DNA from 2 places in the Streptomyces sp. CA-111067 genome. Region 2 is predicted to be linked to the other one. Evidence: riboswitches for the same ligand, from Rfam matches in the RefSeq annotation. Region 2 holds a riboswitch; the other holds the start of a gene.
What was found. A riboswitch is a leader RNA that binds a small molecule or an ion and turns the genes downstream of it on or off. The one in region 2 is predicted to bind glycine.
Positions count from the first base shown of each region.

Region 1: linked by a shared signal. The riboswitch ahead of gcvT (glycine cleavage system aminomethyltransferase GcvT) and the one ahead of gcvP (aminomethyl-transferring glycine dehydrogenase) in region 2 are both predicted to bind glycine.

Region 1 is NZ_CP192103.1:6,832,158-6,839,411, reverse strand. Features, by position in the region: gene ACQPW6_RS30285 (thioesterase family protein) at 1-258, opposite strand, end outside; gene ACQPW6_RS30280 (DUF885 family protein) at 834-2,372, shown strand; gene ACQPW6_RS30275 (enhanced serine sensitivity protein SseB C-terminal domain-containing protein) at 2,438-3,214, opposite strand; gene ACQPW6_RS30270 (enhanced serine sensitivity protein SseB) at 3,348-4,103, opposite strand; glycine riboswitch at 4,235-4,331, shown strand; glycine riboswitch at 4,332-4,444, shown strand; gene gcvT (glycine cleavage system aminomethyltransferase GcvT) at 4,504-5,664, shown strand; gene gcvH (glycine cleavage system protein GcvH) at 5,782-6,162, shown strand; gene glyA (serine hydroxymethyltransferase) at 6,242-7,254, shown strand, end outside.
Region 2 is NZ_CP192103.1:8,368,035-8,375,288, forward strand. Features, by position in the region: gene ACQPW6_RS36925 (FHA domain-containing protein) at 1-296, shown strand, start outside; gene ftsR (transcriptional regulator FtsR) at 318-1,055, shown strand; gene ACQPW6_RS36935 (bifunctional nuclease family protein) at 1,148-1,621, shown strand; gene ACQPW6_RS36940 (MerR family transcriptional regulator) at 1,793-2,383, shown strand; partial or broken gene ACQPW6_RS36945 (DNA polymerase IV) at 2,525-3,874, shown strand; gene ACQPW6_RS36950 (PRC-barrel domain-containing protein) at 3,901-4,377, opposite strand; glycine riboswitch at 4,524-4,633, shown strand; glycine riboswitch at 4,648-4,752, shown strand; gene gcvP (aminomethyl-transferring glycine dehydrogenase) at 4,814-7,254, shown strand, end outside.

The sequences.
Region 1 (7,254 bases), 1.5 Mb from region 2:
GCGGATGACGGCGGGGCCCGGCAGCGAGGCGGTCAGGTAGTGCCCGGTGATCGTGATCGGGTCGTCCTGGGCGAGCTCCGCGCGGAGCGCGCGGCCGACGGCGGCGAGCAGGAACCCGCCGTTCACGGCGGAGACGATGACCCAGCCGGGCGAGAGGTCCAGGTCATACGTGCCCGGCTCGCCCGGGCGGGCCTTTACCGCGGTGTCGCGGTCGAATTCGCTGTCGCCGGGGGTCGCGCGGGTCGCTGCAAGTGCCATGAGTGAGATGTTACCCGTCAGTAGAAGCAACGTGTCCAACGTGTTCCGCCGAAGTCAACACCGCCCGCCTCCCCCCTCTTCCCGGCCCGCGGCCCGAGGCCCGCCACCGGCCGGTGGCCCGGCAACAACAGCACCAGCCCCCTCGCCCCGGCGGCCCGGCGCGCCACCGCCGTGGCTCGTCGCGCAGTTCCCCGCGCCCCTGGCGAGGACGCGCCCGCAGGGGCGCGGGGAACTGCGCCACCAGCCACCACCGGCCGGGGGCCCGACGGCGACCGCAACCACCCCACCGGACCGGAGCCCGCGGGCGCCCCCGGCATCACCAGGGGCGCGGGGAACTGCGCGACCAGCCACCACCGGCCGGGGGCCCGGCGGCGACCGCAACCACCCCACCGGGCCGGAGCCCGCGGGCGCCCCCGGCATCACCAGGGGCGCGGGGAACTGCGCCACCAGCCCCCACCGGCCGGGGGTCCGGGGGCGGCGGGAACCAGGCCGCCGGGGCGGTGGACAGTCGCGTCACCCGGGGCGCACGGGGAAAGGGCGCTACCGCGCCGGAGGCGGGCGGGTACGGTCGGGGGGTGAATGAGCGGCTGCGCGCGGTGTGCGACCTGATGATGCCTGTGGTGCGGGAGATGGCCGGGCGGCACGAGTACGACGGGCGGGTGCAGGACCTCTCGCCGGACGGCGTGCGCGCCGCGCTCGGCGCGCTCGACCGCGCCCGGCGGGACACCGGCCGGCTGACCCACAAGCACGACGAGGCCCACCTGCGCGTCTTCGAGAAGTCGCTCCGCGTCCAGTTCGGCGACCTCGAACTGCACCGCCGCGACCCCTACCAGCACCTGTCCAACCTCGAACTCGCCTGCTACGACCGCGAGTACGCCTCCCGCCGGGAGCGCGCCGCGGCCCGCCGGGAGCATCTCGCCCAGTGGCCCGACGCGGTCGCCGGCGCGCTCGCCTCCCTCGACCAGGTCGCCGCCCCCGTCGCGAGCGCCCTGCTCGGCGCCGCCCACGGCCTCGCCTTCGACCTCGACGCGGACCGCGGCCCGGTGGAGGCCGCCGCGCTGGCCGCGCACGCCCGCCTCATCCAGCACCTGGAGAGCGCCGCCCGCACCGGCGACCCCGACCCGCGGCTCGGCGGCCCCGCGCTGGCCGCCCTGATGGGCAGCGCCGAGGGCCTGAAGGTCGACCTCACCGCCCTGGCCGCCACCGCGGAGGCCGAACGCGCCCGCCTCACCGCACTCCTCACCGACTCCTGCCACGCCCTCGACCCCAGCCGCACGGTGGACGAGCTGATCCCGGAACTCCTCGCCGACCACCCGTCCGCCGACGAGGTGATCCCGGCGGCGGAGCGGCTGACCGCCGAGGTCATCGCCTTCGCCGACGAGCACGGCCTCGCCCCGTACCTGGACGGCGAGTGCCTGGTCGGCCCGGCCCCGCCGTCCCGCCGCTGGGCGATGGCCATGATGACGTGGGCGGCGCCCGGCGAGGACAGCGCGCCGTCCTGGTACCACGTCACCCCGCCGGAGCCGGAGTGGCCGGCCGAGGAGCGCGAGGAGTGGCTGACGGTCTTCAGCCGCACCAGCCTGCCCGCGATCACCGTGCACGAGGTGGCGCCCGGCCACTTCGCGCACGGCAGGGCGCTGCAACGGGTCAAGGGCCCGGTCCGCCGGATGCTGCACAGCCTGGCCTTCTGCGAGGGCTGGGCGCACCACGTGGAGGAGGTCTGCCTCGAAGAGGGCTTCCGCGCCGCCGACCCGCGGTTCGCGATCGGCGTCGCCCTGGAGGCGCTGGTCCGGGTCACCCGGCTGACCTGCGCGATCGGCCTGCACACCGGGGCGATGGACCTGGAGGAGGCCACCTCGCTGTTCGTCCGCGACGCCCACCTGAGCAGGACCGCCGCCGCCTCCGAGGCCCGCCGCGGCACGTTCGACGCCGGCTACGGCCGTTACACCTGGGGCAAGCTGGAGATCATGCGGCTGCGGGAGAAGGCGCGCCGCCGCTGGGGCGCGGACTTCTCCACCCGCCGCTTCCACACCGCGCTCCTCGAACTGGGCGCCCCGCCGCTCGGCCTGCTGGACGCGGCGCTGGACGGGCCGGGGAAGCAGCACAAGAAGTAGACCGGCACGCGCGGCGGCCGGTACGGGGCCGGGCCCGTACGCCCGTCAGCGGGCTCGTACCCCCGTCAGTACGAGCGCGACGCCTGTCCCCACGCCGCGCCGCCCCCGTACGCGTCACGGTCGAAGAACGGCTGCCCGTTCGCCCGCAGCCACAGCGCCACCGGGTCGTACCCGTCCGCCATCGCCACCGTCGAGACGGCCAGCCCCTCCGGCACCCCGCCGACGGCCTGCTGCATCATCAGCCGCACCGCTTCTACGGCCTGCGCCGTGGCCTCGTAGACCTCCACGCCGATCGCGAGATACGGCTCGCCGAGCGCCGGCTGCACCCAGGCGCGCCGCAGCGCCCGTACCGCCGTGGTGCGGTGCGCGGCCTGCGCGAGGAGCGCGTAGAACTGCGGGATCTGGAGTGACGGTTCGCCGATCTGCAACGGGCCGGCGGGCAGCAGGTCGAGGCCGCCGGCGATCCTGCGCAGGTCGGCCCACGGGACGCCGACCCCGCCGCCGGGCGCGTGCGGGTTGAGCCACAGGCCGCAGCGGTCGGGGAACAGCGTCAGCGCGATGTCCCGCCCGGAGACCACCTCGTGCTCCCTGCTCCAGCCGCTCGCGGCCATCTCGCGCGGCGAGGTGAAGCAGGGCGCGTAGCCTTGGCCGCCGATCTCCATGCTGCCGTACTGGGCGTCGGCCGAACCGGCGGCGCCCTGCCAGAGCAGCATCCACACCTGGCCCTCGGCGAGGGAGGCGAGCAGGTTCTCGTATGCGTCGAACCGGCCGGGTGCCACCTGGAGCAGCATCTGCTCCACCTGGCCGGCCGGGGCCGCACCGCCTTGCGCGCCCGCGATCACTGGGACCGTCCCTTCCCCTCGTTCGGTCTCCGGCGCACGCCGTGCGCCGCTCGCCATCAAACCAGGTCGAGCCGCCCGGGCGGAACGCCGACCGGTCCTCTCGGCGTCGCGGTTCCGGCCAGTCCGGCGGCGGTCAGCCGCGCGCGTAGAACGGCTGGACCACGTCCAGCATCCAGTCGCCGACCGGATCCTGCGCCACGTCGAGCAGGATCAGGTGCACCGCCCAGGTCAGCGGCACGGTGCCCAGCGCCCGGCCGATCGCGTCCATCGCGGCGGCCCTGTCCTCTTCCTGCCAGCGGTCCAGCTCCACCCCGACGAACAGCGCGGGCGGGTCGTCCTCCACGACGGCGAGCGCCCGGCGGGCGCTGAGGACGACCGGGGTGACGGCGAACTCGGCGGCGGCGCCGGCCAGGAAGTCCACCGGTTCCTCGTCGGGCGCGGGCTCCCACAGCCGCACCCGGCCGCCGGGCGGCGGCGGCAGCCCGCGCTCGCGGTGCGCGCCGCGGTCGGGGCGGCACAGCTCGGCGACGGCGGCGGGCGGCAGCGGCACTCCGACGGCGCCGCCGGGGTTGACCGCCATCCCGACGGTGGGCGGCAGGCCGCGGGCGAACTCGTGCACCGGCGCGATCGTGCAGGGCATGCCGTCGGCCGCCTGCCGGAACTGCTGCTCGGAGCTGAACACCGGCACGTAGCGGGCGCCGTCGAGCTCGACGGTGGGCAGATCGAGGTTGCGGGCGTCCGGCGCGCCGCCGTTCGGCAGCGGCACCCACACCCGGGAGCGGCCGAGCACTTCCAGCAGCCGGGGCCCGGCCGAGGGGTTGCCGAGGCTCGCCGTCAGCACCTCCTCCAGCTCGTTGGCCGGCCATATGAACGGTGCCGGATTCTCCATTTCCACCCTTGTCCGTCCTTGTGCCCCTGTGCGGCTGTCCTGCCGGGAAACCCTAGCGGCTGCGGGCCGGGCCGGGCACGTATCGGCCACGCGCGTGCGATGATGGCCGGACAACTTGCATAACGGCCGTTGGAGGCCGCGCGGGAGAGTTCCGGCCCTGACGGGGCCGGGCGCCGAAGGAGCAAGTCCTCCCTTGAATCTCTCAGGCACAGATACCGCGCGGGCGAGGCAGATCTGAAAAGCGGGCGGACCCGGCCAGGGCCCGCCCCACCCAAGGTGCAAACCGGCGACCCTCGGGGGTCACGGTGAACCTCTCAGGTTCCGATGACAGATGGGGAGGCCGGGGTCACCCCGACCCGGCCCGATGTCCCGCTGCCGTCCATCCCTGGGAGATTTTCCGATGAGTGACCGTCCGCCGCTACCGCACGCCGAGCAGTCCGCCGCGCCTGTTTCCCGCCGTACCGCACTCGACGCGCTGCACCGGGGCCTGGGCGCCACCATGACCGACTTCGCCGGCTGGGACATGCCGCTGCGCTACGCGAGCGAGCGCGAGGAGCACCAGGCGGTACGCACCCGGGCCGGCCTCTTCGACCTCTCGCACATGGGTGAGATCGCCGTGACGGGGCCGCAGGCCGGGCAGGCGCTGGACTACGCGCTCGTCGGCCATCTGTCGGCGCTGGCCGTCGGCCGGGCCCGTTACACGATGATCTGCGCGGCCGACGGCGGCATCCTGGACGACCTGATCGTCTACCGGCTGGCCGAGCAGGAGTTCATGGTCGTCGCCAACGCCTCCAACGCGCAGAGGGTGCTGGACGAGATCACCGCGCGGGCGGCCGGCTTCACCGGCGCGGCCGTGCGTGACGACCGGGACGCGTACGCCCTGCTCGCCGTGCAGGGCCCGGCCTCCCCCGGCATCGTCACGTCCCTCACCGACGCCGACCTCGACGGCCTGAAGTACTACGCCGGGCTGCCGGCCACCGTCGCGGGCGTGGACGCGCTGCTGGCCCGTACCGGATACACCGGCGAGGACGGCTTCGAGCTGTTCGTCGCGCCGGCCGACGCCGAGCGGCTGTGGCAGGCGCTCACCGAGGCGGGCCGGGAGGCCGGCCTGGTGCCGTGCGGGCTGTCCTGCCGTGACACCCTGCGCCTTGAGGCGGGCATGCCGCTGTACGGGCACGAGCTGACGGCCGCCGTCACGCCGTTCGACGCGGGCCTGGGCCGAGTGGTGAAGTTCGACAAGCCCGGTGACTTCGTGGGCCGGGACGCGCTGGCCGCGGCGGCCGAGAAGGCCGCGGCGCAGCCGCCGCGCAAGCTGGTCGGCCTGGTCGCCGAGGGCCGCCGGGTGCCGCGGGCGGGCTACCCGGTGACGGGCGAGGGCGGCGCGGTGATCGGCGAGGTGACCTCGGGCGCGCCCTCCCCCACGCTGGGCGCGCCGATCGCGATGGCGTACGTGGACGCGGAGTACGCGGAGCCGGACGCGGCCGGGGTCGCGGTGGACATCAGGGGCGCGCGGGAGCCGCACCGGGTGGTGGCGCTGCCGTTCTACCGGCGACAGCGCTGAGCGCTCCCCGGCGGGGCGGCCCGGGTGGCCGCGCACGCTGGGCTTTTGCTTCTCTAGGCTTCAGCTCGTCCGCGGTCCCGCGTGCGAGCGCACCCACACATCCGGGAGGATTCCGTCATGAGCATCAATCCGCAGGACCTGCGCTACAGCAAGGAGCACGAGTGGCTGTCGGCCGCAGAGGCCGGGGTCGCCACCGTGGGGATCACCTCGCACGCCGCCGACGCGCTCGGTGACGTGGTCTTCGTCCAGCTTCCCGAGGTGGGCGCGACGGTGGCCGCCGGCGAGACCTGCGGCGAGCTGGAGTCGACGAAGTCGGTCAGCGACCTGTACTCGCCGGTGTCGGGCGAGGTGACCGAGGCCAACCAGGACGTGGTGGACGACCCGTCGCTGGTCAACACCGCGCCGTTCGCGGGCGGCTGGCTGTTCAAGGTGAAGGTGTCCGACGACGCGGCCGAGCTGCTGTCCGCCGACGAGTACGACGCCTTCATCGCCGGCTGACGTCCCCTCTCCTCTCTCCCCTCTCCACTGCCCTCTGCCCTCTGCCCGGCCGCGCGCCCTCCCTCACCAGGAAGACCCCATGTCGTTGCTGAACCAGTCCCTGCACGAGTTCGATCCGGACGTCGCCGCCGCGGTGGACGCCGAACTGCACCGCCAGCAGTCCACCCTCGAGATGATCGCCTCGGAGAACTTCGCCCCGGTGGCGGTCCTGGAGGCCCAGGGCTCGGTGCTCACCAACAAGTACGCCGAGGGCTACCCGGGCCGCCGCTACTACGGCGGCTGCGAGTTCGTGGACGTGGTCGAGCAGCTCGCCATCGACCGGGTCAAGGCGCTGTTCGGCGCCGAGGCCGCCAACGTCCAGCCGCACTCCGGCGCGCAGGCGAACGCGGCGGCGATGTTCGCGCTGCTCAAGCCGGGCGACACGATCCTGGGCCTGGACCTGGCGCACGGCGGGCATCTGACCCACGGTATGAAGATCAACTTCTCCGGCAAGCTGTACAACGTCGCCGCGTACCACGTGGACGAGAAGTCCGGCCTGGTGGACATGGCCGAGGTGGAGCGGCTGGCCGCAGAGCACCGGCCGCAGCTGATCGTCGCGGGCTGGTCGGCGTACTCGCGGCAGCTGGACTTCGCGGAGTTCCGGCGGATCGCCGACGAGGCCGGCGCGTACCTGATGGTGGACATGGCGCACTTCGCGGGCCTGGTCGCGACCGGGCTGCACCCGTCGCCGGTGCCGTACGCGGACGTGGTCACCACCACGACGCACAAGACGCTCGGCGGGCCGCGCGGCGGGGTGATCCTCTCGAAGGCGGAGCTGGCCAAGAAGATCAACTCGGCGGTGTTCCCCGGGCAGCAGGGCGGCCCGCTGGAGCATGTGATCGCGGCGAAGGCGGTCGCGTTCAAGGCGGCGGCGACCGAGGAGTTCAAGGACCGGCAGGTCCGTACGCTGGAAGGCGCGCGGATCCTGGCGGACCGGCTGACCCGGCCCGACCTCACCGAGGTCGGCGTCTCGGTGCTGTCCGGCGGCACGGACGTGCACCTGGTGCTGGTGGACCTGCGCGACTCCGAGCTCGACGGCCGGCAGGCCGAGGA
Region 2 (7,254 bases):
TGCTGATCGTGCGCCGCGGTCCGAACTCCGGCAGCAGGTTCCTGCTCGACGGCGACCTGACCACGGCGGGGCGCCACCCGCAAAGTGACATCTTCCTGGACGATGTCACCGTCTCCCGCCGTCATGTGGAGTTCCGCCGCGGCCAGGACGGCCGCTTCACGGTCTCCGACGTGGGCAGCCTGAACGGCACGTACGTCAACCGGGAGCGGATCGACGCCGTGCCGCTGTCCAACGGCGACGAGGTGCAGATCGGCAAGTACCGGCTGGTCTTCTACGCGAGTCAGCGGGGTATCTGACCCTCCCCCGGAAAGGTGTTCATGCCGAGAACGCAGGGCGGTGCCGGAGACGGCACCGCCACCGAGGACACCGCCCTGCTGAGCATCGGCGCGGTACTGGGGCAGCTGCGGGACGAGTTCCCCGAGGTGACCATCTCCAAGATCCGCTTCCTGGAGGCGGAGGGCTTGGTCGAACCGCAGCGCACCCCGTCGGGCTACCGGAAGTTCAACGCCCGGGACGTGGAGCGGCTGGCCTACGTGCTGCGCGTGCAGCGGGACCACTATCTGCCGCTGCGGGTGATCAGGGAGCACCTGGACGGTCTGGAGAACGGCGAACGGGTGTCGCTGCCGTCCGCCGCGGAGAGCCCGGAGGGCTCCCAGGGGGCCGCAGTCGAGCCGGAGACGCCCGCGGAGCTGCGGATCGGCCGGGACGAGCTGATGGCCGCCACGGGGGCCGACAGCGCCCAGCTGGAGCAGTGGGAGTCCTACGGCCTGGTCGCGGCCGGCCGGGACGGCGGCTTCGACGCCGAGACGGTCGCCATCGGCCGGCTGCTGGCCGACCTGGCGCGCTTCGGCCTCGAACCGCGCCATCTGCGGGCCGTGAAGGCCGCAGCCGACCGGGAGGCGGGCCTGGTGGAGACCGTGGTGGCGCCGCTGCGCCGGCACCGCAACCCGCAGACCCGGCTCCATGCCGAGGCCACCGCCAGAGAACTGGCCGAACTCTCCGTACGGCTGCACGCGGCCATGGTCCAGTCGGCACTTCGGCTGCGGCTGCGCTGAGCGGCATATTCCGCCGTCCGGTCGGTGCCGGGAGTCCGCGCTTCGGGATGCCCGACTACCCAAACCCGCCGGGCACGTCCTAGGGTTGCTGTGTGAACGAGCTCGACGTTGTGGGTGTCCGGGTCGAAATGCCCTCCAACCAACCGATCGTGCTCCTGCGTGAAGTGGGAGGCGACCGGTACCTGCCCATCTGGATCGGGCCGGGCGAGGCGACGGCCATCGCATTCGCGCAGCAGGGCATGACGCCTGCGCGACCGCTGACCCATGACCTCTTCAAGGACGTCCTGGAAGCGGTCGGGCAGTCCCTCACCGAGGTCCGCATCACCGATCTGCGGGAAGGCGTCTTCTACGCCGAGCTGGTCTTCGCCAGCGGTGTCGAGGTCAGTGCCCGCCCGTCCGACGCCATAGCGCTCGCCCTGCGCACCGGCACGCCGATCTACGGCAGTGACGGGGTGCTCGACGACGCGGGGATCGCCATCCCGGACGAGCAGGAGGACGAGGTGGAGAAGTTCCGCGAGTTCCTCGACCAGATCTCGCCCGAGGACTTCGGCACCAGCAACCAGTGAGCCGTTCCCGGCCATCGGCCGGGTCAAACCACTCTTGGGGTGAATATCACTCGGCGTGGCGAGTGTGGCGATCGTTGACGCACCCCTGGTGACTGCCTAACGTCGGAGCGGAAAGTCCCGATGGCACGTGCCGTGCGCGCCGCCCCGGGACGCGAAGGGACGGAGGGCGGCGTGAGAAGCACCGGCGACGGTCTGGCGACCGGCGACGCATTTCCGCCCCGGGGGGCTCTGACCTGTGCCTCCGGCGCCCCGGCCGGCGATGTGGTGCCCGAGCAGGTCGGCTACCGCGGTCCCACCGCGTGTGCCGCCACCGGCATCACCTACCGGCAGCTCGACTACTGGGCCCGCACCGGCCTGGTCGAACCCTCGGTCCGCTCCGCACAGGGCTCGGGCGGCCAGCGGCTGTACAGCTTCCGTGACGTGGTGGTGCTGAAGATAGTCAAGCGGCTGCTCGACACCGGGGTGTCGCTGCAGAACATCCGGACGGCGGTGCACCACCTGCGGTCGGTGGCCCCGTCCGAGCTGGCCCGGGTCACCCTGATGAGCGACGGCGCCACGGTGTACGAGTGCACCTCGCCGCACGAGGTGGTGGACCTGCTCCAGGGCGGCCAGGGGGTCTTCGGGATCGCCGTGGGGGTCGTCTGGCGGGACGTGGAGAGCTCGCTGTCCCAGCTGCACGGAGAGCGGGTGGACACCGGGGAGACCCTGGTCGGCCACAATCCCTCCGACGAACTGGCCGCCCGGCGCAATCGGGCGGTCTGACCGGCCCGGATCCGGGAATCGCCGGAATCGGTTACGGGGGACCTGCCGCAGGGCGTGAACCCGGCCCTACGGTCATGAACCGGCCGCCGTGCCGTACAGATGTACGGCTTATGTCGGTGCTGTGCGGCACTATCGGTAATCGTGAGAAGTGCGCCGACGATCCTGCACCTGGACATGGACGCGTTCTTCGCCGCGGTCGAGCAGGCCTCCAAGCCGAGCCTGCGGGGCAAGCCGGTGGTGGTCGGCGGCCTCGGGCCCCGCGGCGTCGTGGCGACCGCGTCCTATGAGGCACGCGTGCACGGCGTCCACTCCGCGATGGCCACCGCACACGCCCGCAGGCTGGTGCCCAACGCCGCCTACCTCATCCCGCGCTTCGGCCTCTACCGGCGGATCAGCGAGACGGTGATGGCGCTGCTGGCCGAGGTCTCCCCGCTGATAGAACCGCTCAGCCTGGACGAGGCGTTCCTCGACCTGGAGGCCGGTACCGCCGGTGCCACCGGTACCGTCGGCGCCGACCCGCGGACCGTCGCCGTCGAGCTGCGCGCCCGGATCCTGTCGGCCACCGGGCTGACCGCCTCCGTGGGCCTGGCCGGCTCCAAGCTGCTCGCCAAGATCGCCTCCGAGCAGGCCAAGCCGGACGGCCTGGTGGTGGTCGAGCCAGGCACCGAGCAGGCACTGCTCGACCCGATGCCGGTACGCACGCTGTGGGGCGTCGGCCCGGCCACCGCCGAGCACCTGCGCAGGGCCGGCATCTTCACCGTGGGCGAGATCGCCAGGACCGGCGAATCGGAGCTGGTACGGCTGCTGGGCAAGGCACACGGCGCCTCGCTCTACACGATGGCCGCCGGCCTCGACAACCGGCCGGTGGTCGCCGACCGGGACGTGAAGTCCATCTCGGTGGAGGACACCTACGACAGTGACCTCACCGACCGCGCCCATGTGCGGTACGAGATCGACCGGCTGGCCGACCGCTGCGTGCAGCGGTTGCAGGGCGCGGGCCGCTCGGGGCGCACGGTGGTGGTCAAGGTCCGCCGGTACGACTTCTCCACCCTGACCCGCTCCGAGACGCTGCGCGCGCCCACCGACGACCTCGGCGTCGTACGGGAGACCGCCCGCAGGCTCGCCGAGTCCGTCGACACCACCGGCGGCGTACGGCTGCTCGGGGTGGGCGTGGCGGGACTGGCGGACTTCACCCAGGAGGACCTGTTCGCGCAGGCGCAGAACGAGAAGCGGGCGGACGGCGAGCCCGCGCCGCCCGAACTGCCCTCGGCCCCGCCGCCGGTGACCGAGCGGGCCGGCCGCCGCTGGCTGCCCGGCCAGGACGTCGAGCACGCCGAGTACGGGGCCGGCTGGGTGCAGGGCAGCGGCGTCGGGCGGGTCACGGTCCGCTTCGAGGTGCCCTCCGACCTGCTGCCCGGCCGGGTGCGCACCTTCCCGGTGGACGACCCTGGGCTGTCGCACAGCGAACCGCTGCCACTGGTGCCCGAGGGGCCTCTGCCGGGGCGGAGCGTGCCGGTTCAGCTCTTGTCGGCGCCGTTGGCCGATCCGGAGGCCGACCCCGACGGGGAACCGGAAGGCGGCCCTGACGGTGATCCCGAGGGCGGCCCGGACGGCGGCTCGCCGCCGGCCAGCTCGCCGAAGTCCCGGTCGGGCGCGGGCGCCGGCGGCGCCACACCGTCGGACGGCACTTCCATCCCGTAGTGGTGGTAGAGCTGCAGCTCCTGCTCGGGCGACAGATGGCGGCCGACGCCGAAGTCCGGCGCGTCCCTGATCAGCGCCTTCTTGAACGGCACCCGCAGCTCGTCCTGGACCAGCCGGCTCGGCTCCAGCGGCACGAACGCGTCCCGGGTGAACAGGCCGGTGCGTACCGCGGCCCACTCCGGCGCGCCGGTGGCGTCGTCGAGATACACCTCGTCCACCGTACCGATCTTCGCGCCGTCCCGGTCGAAGGCGCGGCGGCCGATCAGGCTGCGCGGATCGATGTCCGTCTGCACGGTCCCTCCAACCAAACGACGACGGCTGTCGAGTACCAGCCAAAGGCACAACCGCCCCGGTGTCGACTCGAACCGGCCCGCTCAGCGCGCCGACCGGCCGGTCCGGCCCGTTCGTTCGACGCGCTGGTAGGCTTGATCCCGGCTGTATACCCCATGCGGGAGAGTCTCAGGGAGCGCGCGAGGACGCCGCCCCAGGAGACGCCGAAGGAGCAACTCCTCCCCGGAATCTCTCAGGCATCCGTACCGCATGGGCAGGTCACTCTGGAAAGCAGGACCCGCTCCGGAAACGCCTTCCGGTACGTGTCCTCACCGACGGTGAAAGCCGCCCCGGCCGGGGCGGTGAAGCTCTCAGGTTCCGATGACAGAGGGGGAGGCCGTACGGGTGCCCGCGCCGCGGCACCCCCGAAGGTCGTCACTGACCAGGAGGCCGCCGCCGATGAACGACCGCCGCAATTCCCGCCGGGCCCCGCTCGCCGCCCTCGAAGCGGGCGTCCCGTTCGACCGCCGCCACATCGGCCCCGACTCCGGGGCGCAGGCCAAGATGCTCGCCCAGATCGGCTACGGCTCGCTGGACGAGCTCACCGACGCCGCGGTGCCCGGCGCGATCAGGAGCGAGCAGGCGCTCGCCCTGCCCGCCGCGCGGACCGAGGCGGAGGCGCTGGCCGAACTGCGCGCGCTGGCCGACCGCAACCAGGTGCTGGCCCCGATGATCGGCCTCGGCTACTACGGCACCTTCACCCCGCCGGTGATCCTGCGCAACGTCATGGAGAACCCGGCCTGGTACACCGCCTACACGCCCTACCAGCCGGAGATCTCGCAAGGCCGGCTCGAGGCGCTGCTGAACTTCCAGACCGTGGTCGCCGACCTCACCGGGCTGCCCACCTCCGGCGCCTCGCTGCTCGACGAGAGCACCGCCGCCGCCGAGGCGATGGCGCTGTCCCGCCGGGTCGGGAAGGTCAAGGGCGGGGTCTTCCTGGTCGACGCCGACACCTTCCCGCAGACCACCGCGGTGATCAGGACCAGGGCAGAACCCACCGGCGTCGAGGTCGTCGTCGCCGACCTGAGCGACGGCATCCCGGCCGAGGCCGCCGAGCGCGGGATCTTCGGCGTCCTGCTGCAGTACCCGGGTGCCTCGGGCGCGGTGCGCGACCTGCGGCCGGTCGTCGAGCGGGCGCACGAGCTCGGCGCGGTCGTCACGGTGGCCGCCGACCTGCTGGCGCTGACCCTGCTGACCTCGCCGGGCGAGCTCGGCGCCGACATCGCGGTCGGCACCACCCAGCGGTTCGGCGTGCCGATGGGCTTCGGCGGCCCGCACGCCGGCTACATGGCGGTCCGTGAGTCCTACGCCCGCAACCTGCCCGGACGGCTGGTCGGGGTGTCGGTGGACGCCGACGGCGACAAGGCGTACCGGCTGGCGCTGCAGACCCGCGAGCAGCACATCCGCCGGGAGAAGGCCACCAGCAACATCTGCACCGCGCAGGTGCTGCTCGCCGTGATGGCCGGGATGTACGCCGTCTACCACGGCCCCGACGGCCTCGCGCAGATCGCCCGCCGCACCCACCGCTACGCCGCGGTGCTGGCCGCCGGGCTGCGGGCCGCCGGTGTGCGGATCGTGCACGAGGACTACTTCGACACGCTGACCGCCCGGGTGCCGGGCCGGGCCGCCGAGGTGGTGGCCGCCGCCCGCGAGGCCGGCGTCAACCTGCGGCTCACCGACACCGACCTGGTCGGCGTCTCCTGCGACGAGACCACCGACCGTGCCGCGGTCGCGGCGGTACTGGCCGCCTTCGGCGCGGACGGCGGCGCCGACCTCGACGCGCTGGACGCCGGCACCGAGGACGCGCTGCCCGCCGCCCTGCTGCGCACCGACGAGTACCTGACCCACCCGGTGTTCCACCAGCACCGCAGCGAGACGGCGATGCTGCGCTACCTGCGGCGGCTCGCCGACCGCGACTACGCGCTGGACCGCGGCATGATCCCGCTGGGCTCGTGCACCATGAAGCTCAACGCGACCACCGAGATGGAGCCGGTGACCTGGCCGGAGTTCGGCGCGCTGCACCCCTTCGTGCCGGTGGAGCAGGCCGAGGGCTATCTGACGCTGATCCGCGGCCTGGAGGACCAGCTCGCCGAGATCACCGGCTACGACAAGGTCAGCCTGCAGCCCAACGCCGGCTCGCAGGGCGAACTGGCCGGGCTGCTCGCGGTGCGCGCCTACCACCGGAGCAACGGCGACACCGGCCGCACGGTCTGCCTGATCCCGTCCTCCGCGCACGGCACCAACGCCGCCAGCGCGGTGATGGCCGGCATGAAGGTCGTGGTGGTGAGGACCGGCGCCGACGGCGACGTCGACGTGGCCGACCTGCACGCCAAGATCGACCAGCACCGCGCGGAGCTCGCCGTGCTGATGGTGACCTACCCGTCCACGCACGGCGTCTTCGAGGACAACATCACCGACATCTGCGCCGCCGTGCACGACGCGGGCGGCCAGGTCTACGTCGACGGCGCGAACCTCAACGCGCTGGTCGGCCTTGCCAGGCCCGGCCGGTTCGGCGCCGACGTGTCGCACCTGAACCTGCACAAGACCTTCTGCATCCCGCACGGCGGCGGCGGCCCCGGCGTCGGCCCGGTCGCGGTCCGCGCGCACCTGGCGCCGTACCTGCCGAACCACCCGCTCCAGCCCGCCGCGGGCCCGGCCACCGGCGTCGGCCCGGTCTCGGGCGCGCCCTGGGGCTCGGCCGGCATCCTGCCGATCTCCTGGACCTACGTCCGGCTGATGGGCGGCGAGGGGCTGCGGCGCGCCACCCAGGTGGCCGTACTCAGCGCGAACTACCTGGCCAAGCGGCTCGAACCGCACTTCCCGGTGCTCTACGCGGGGCC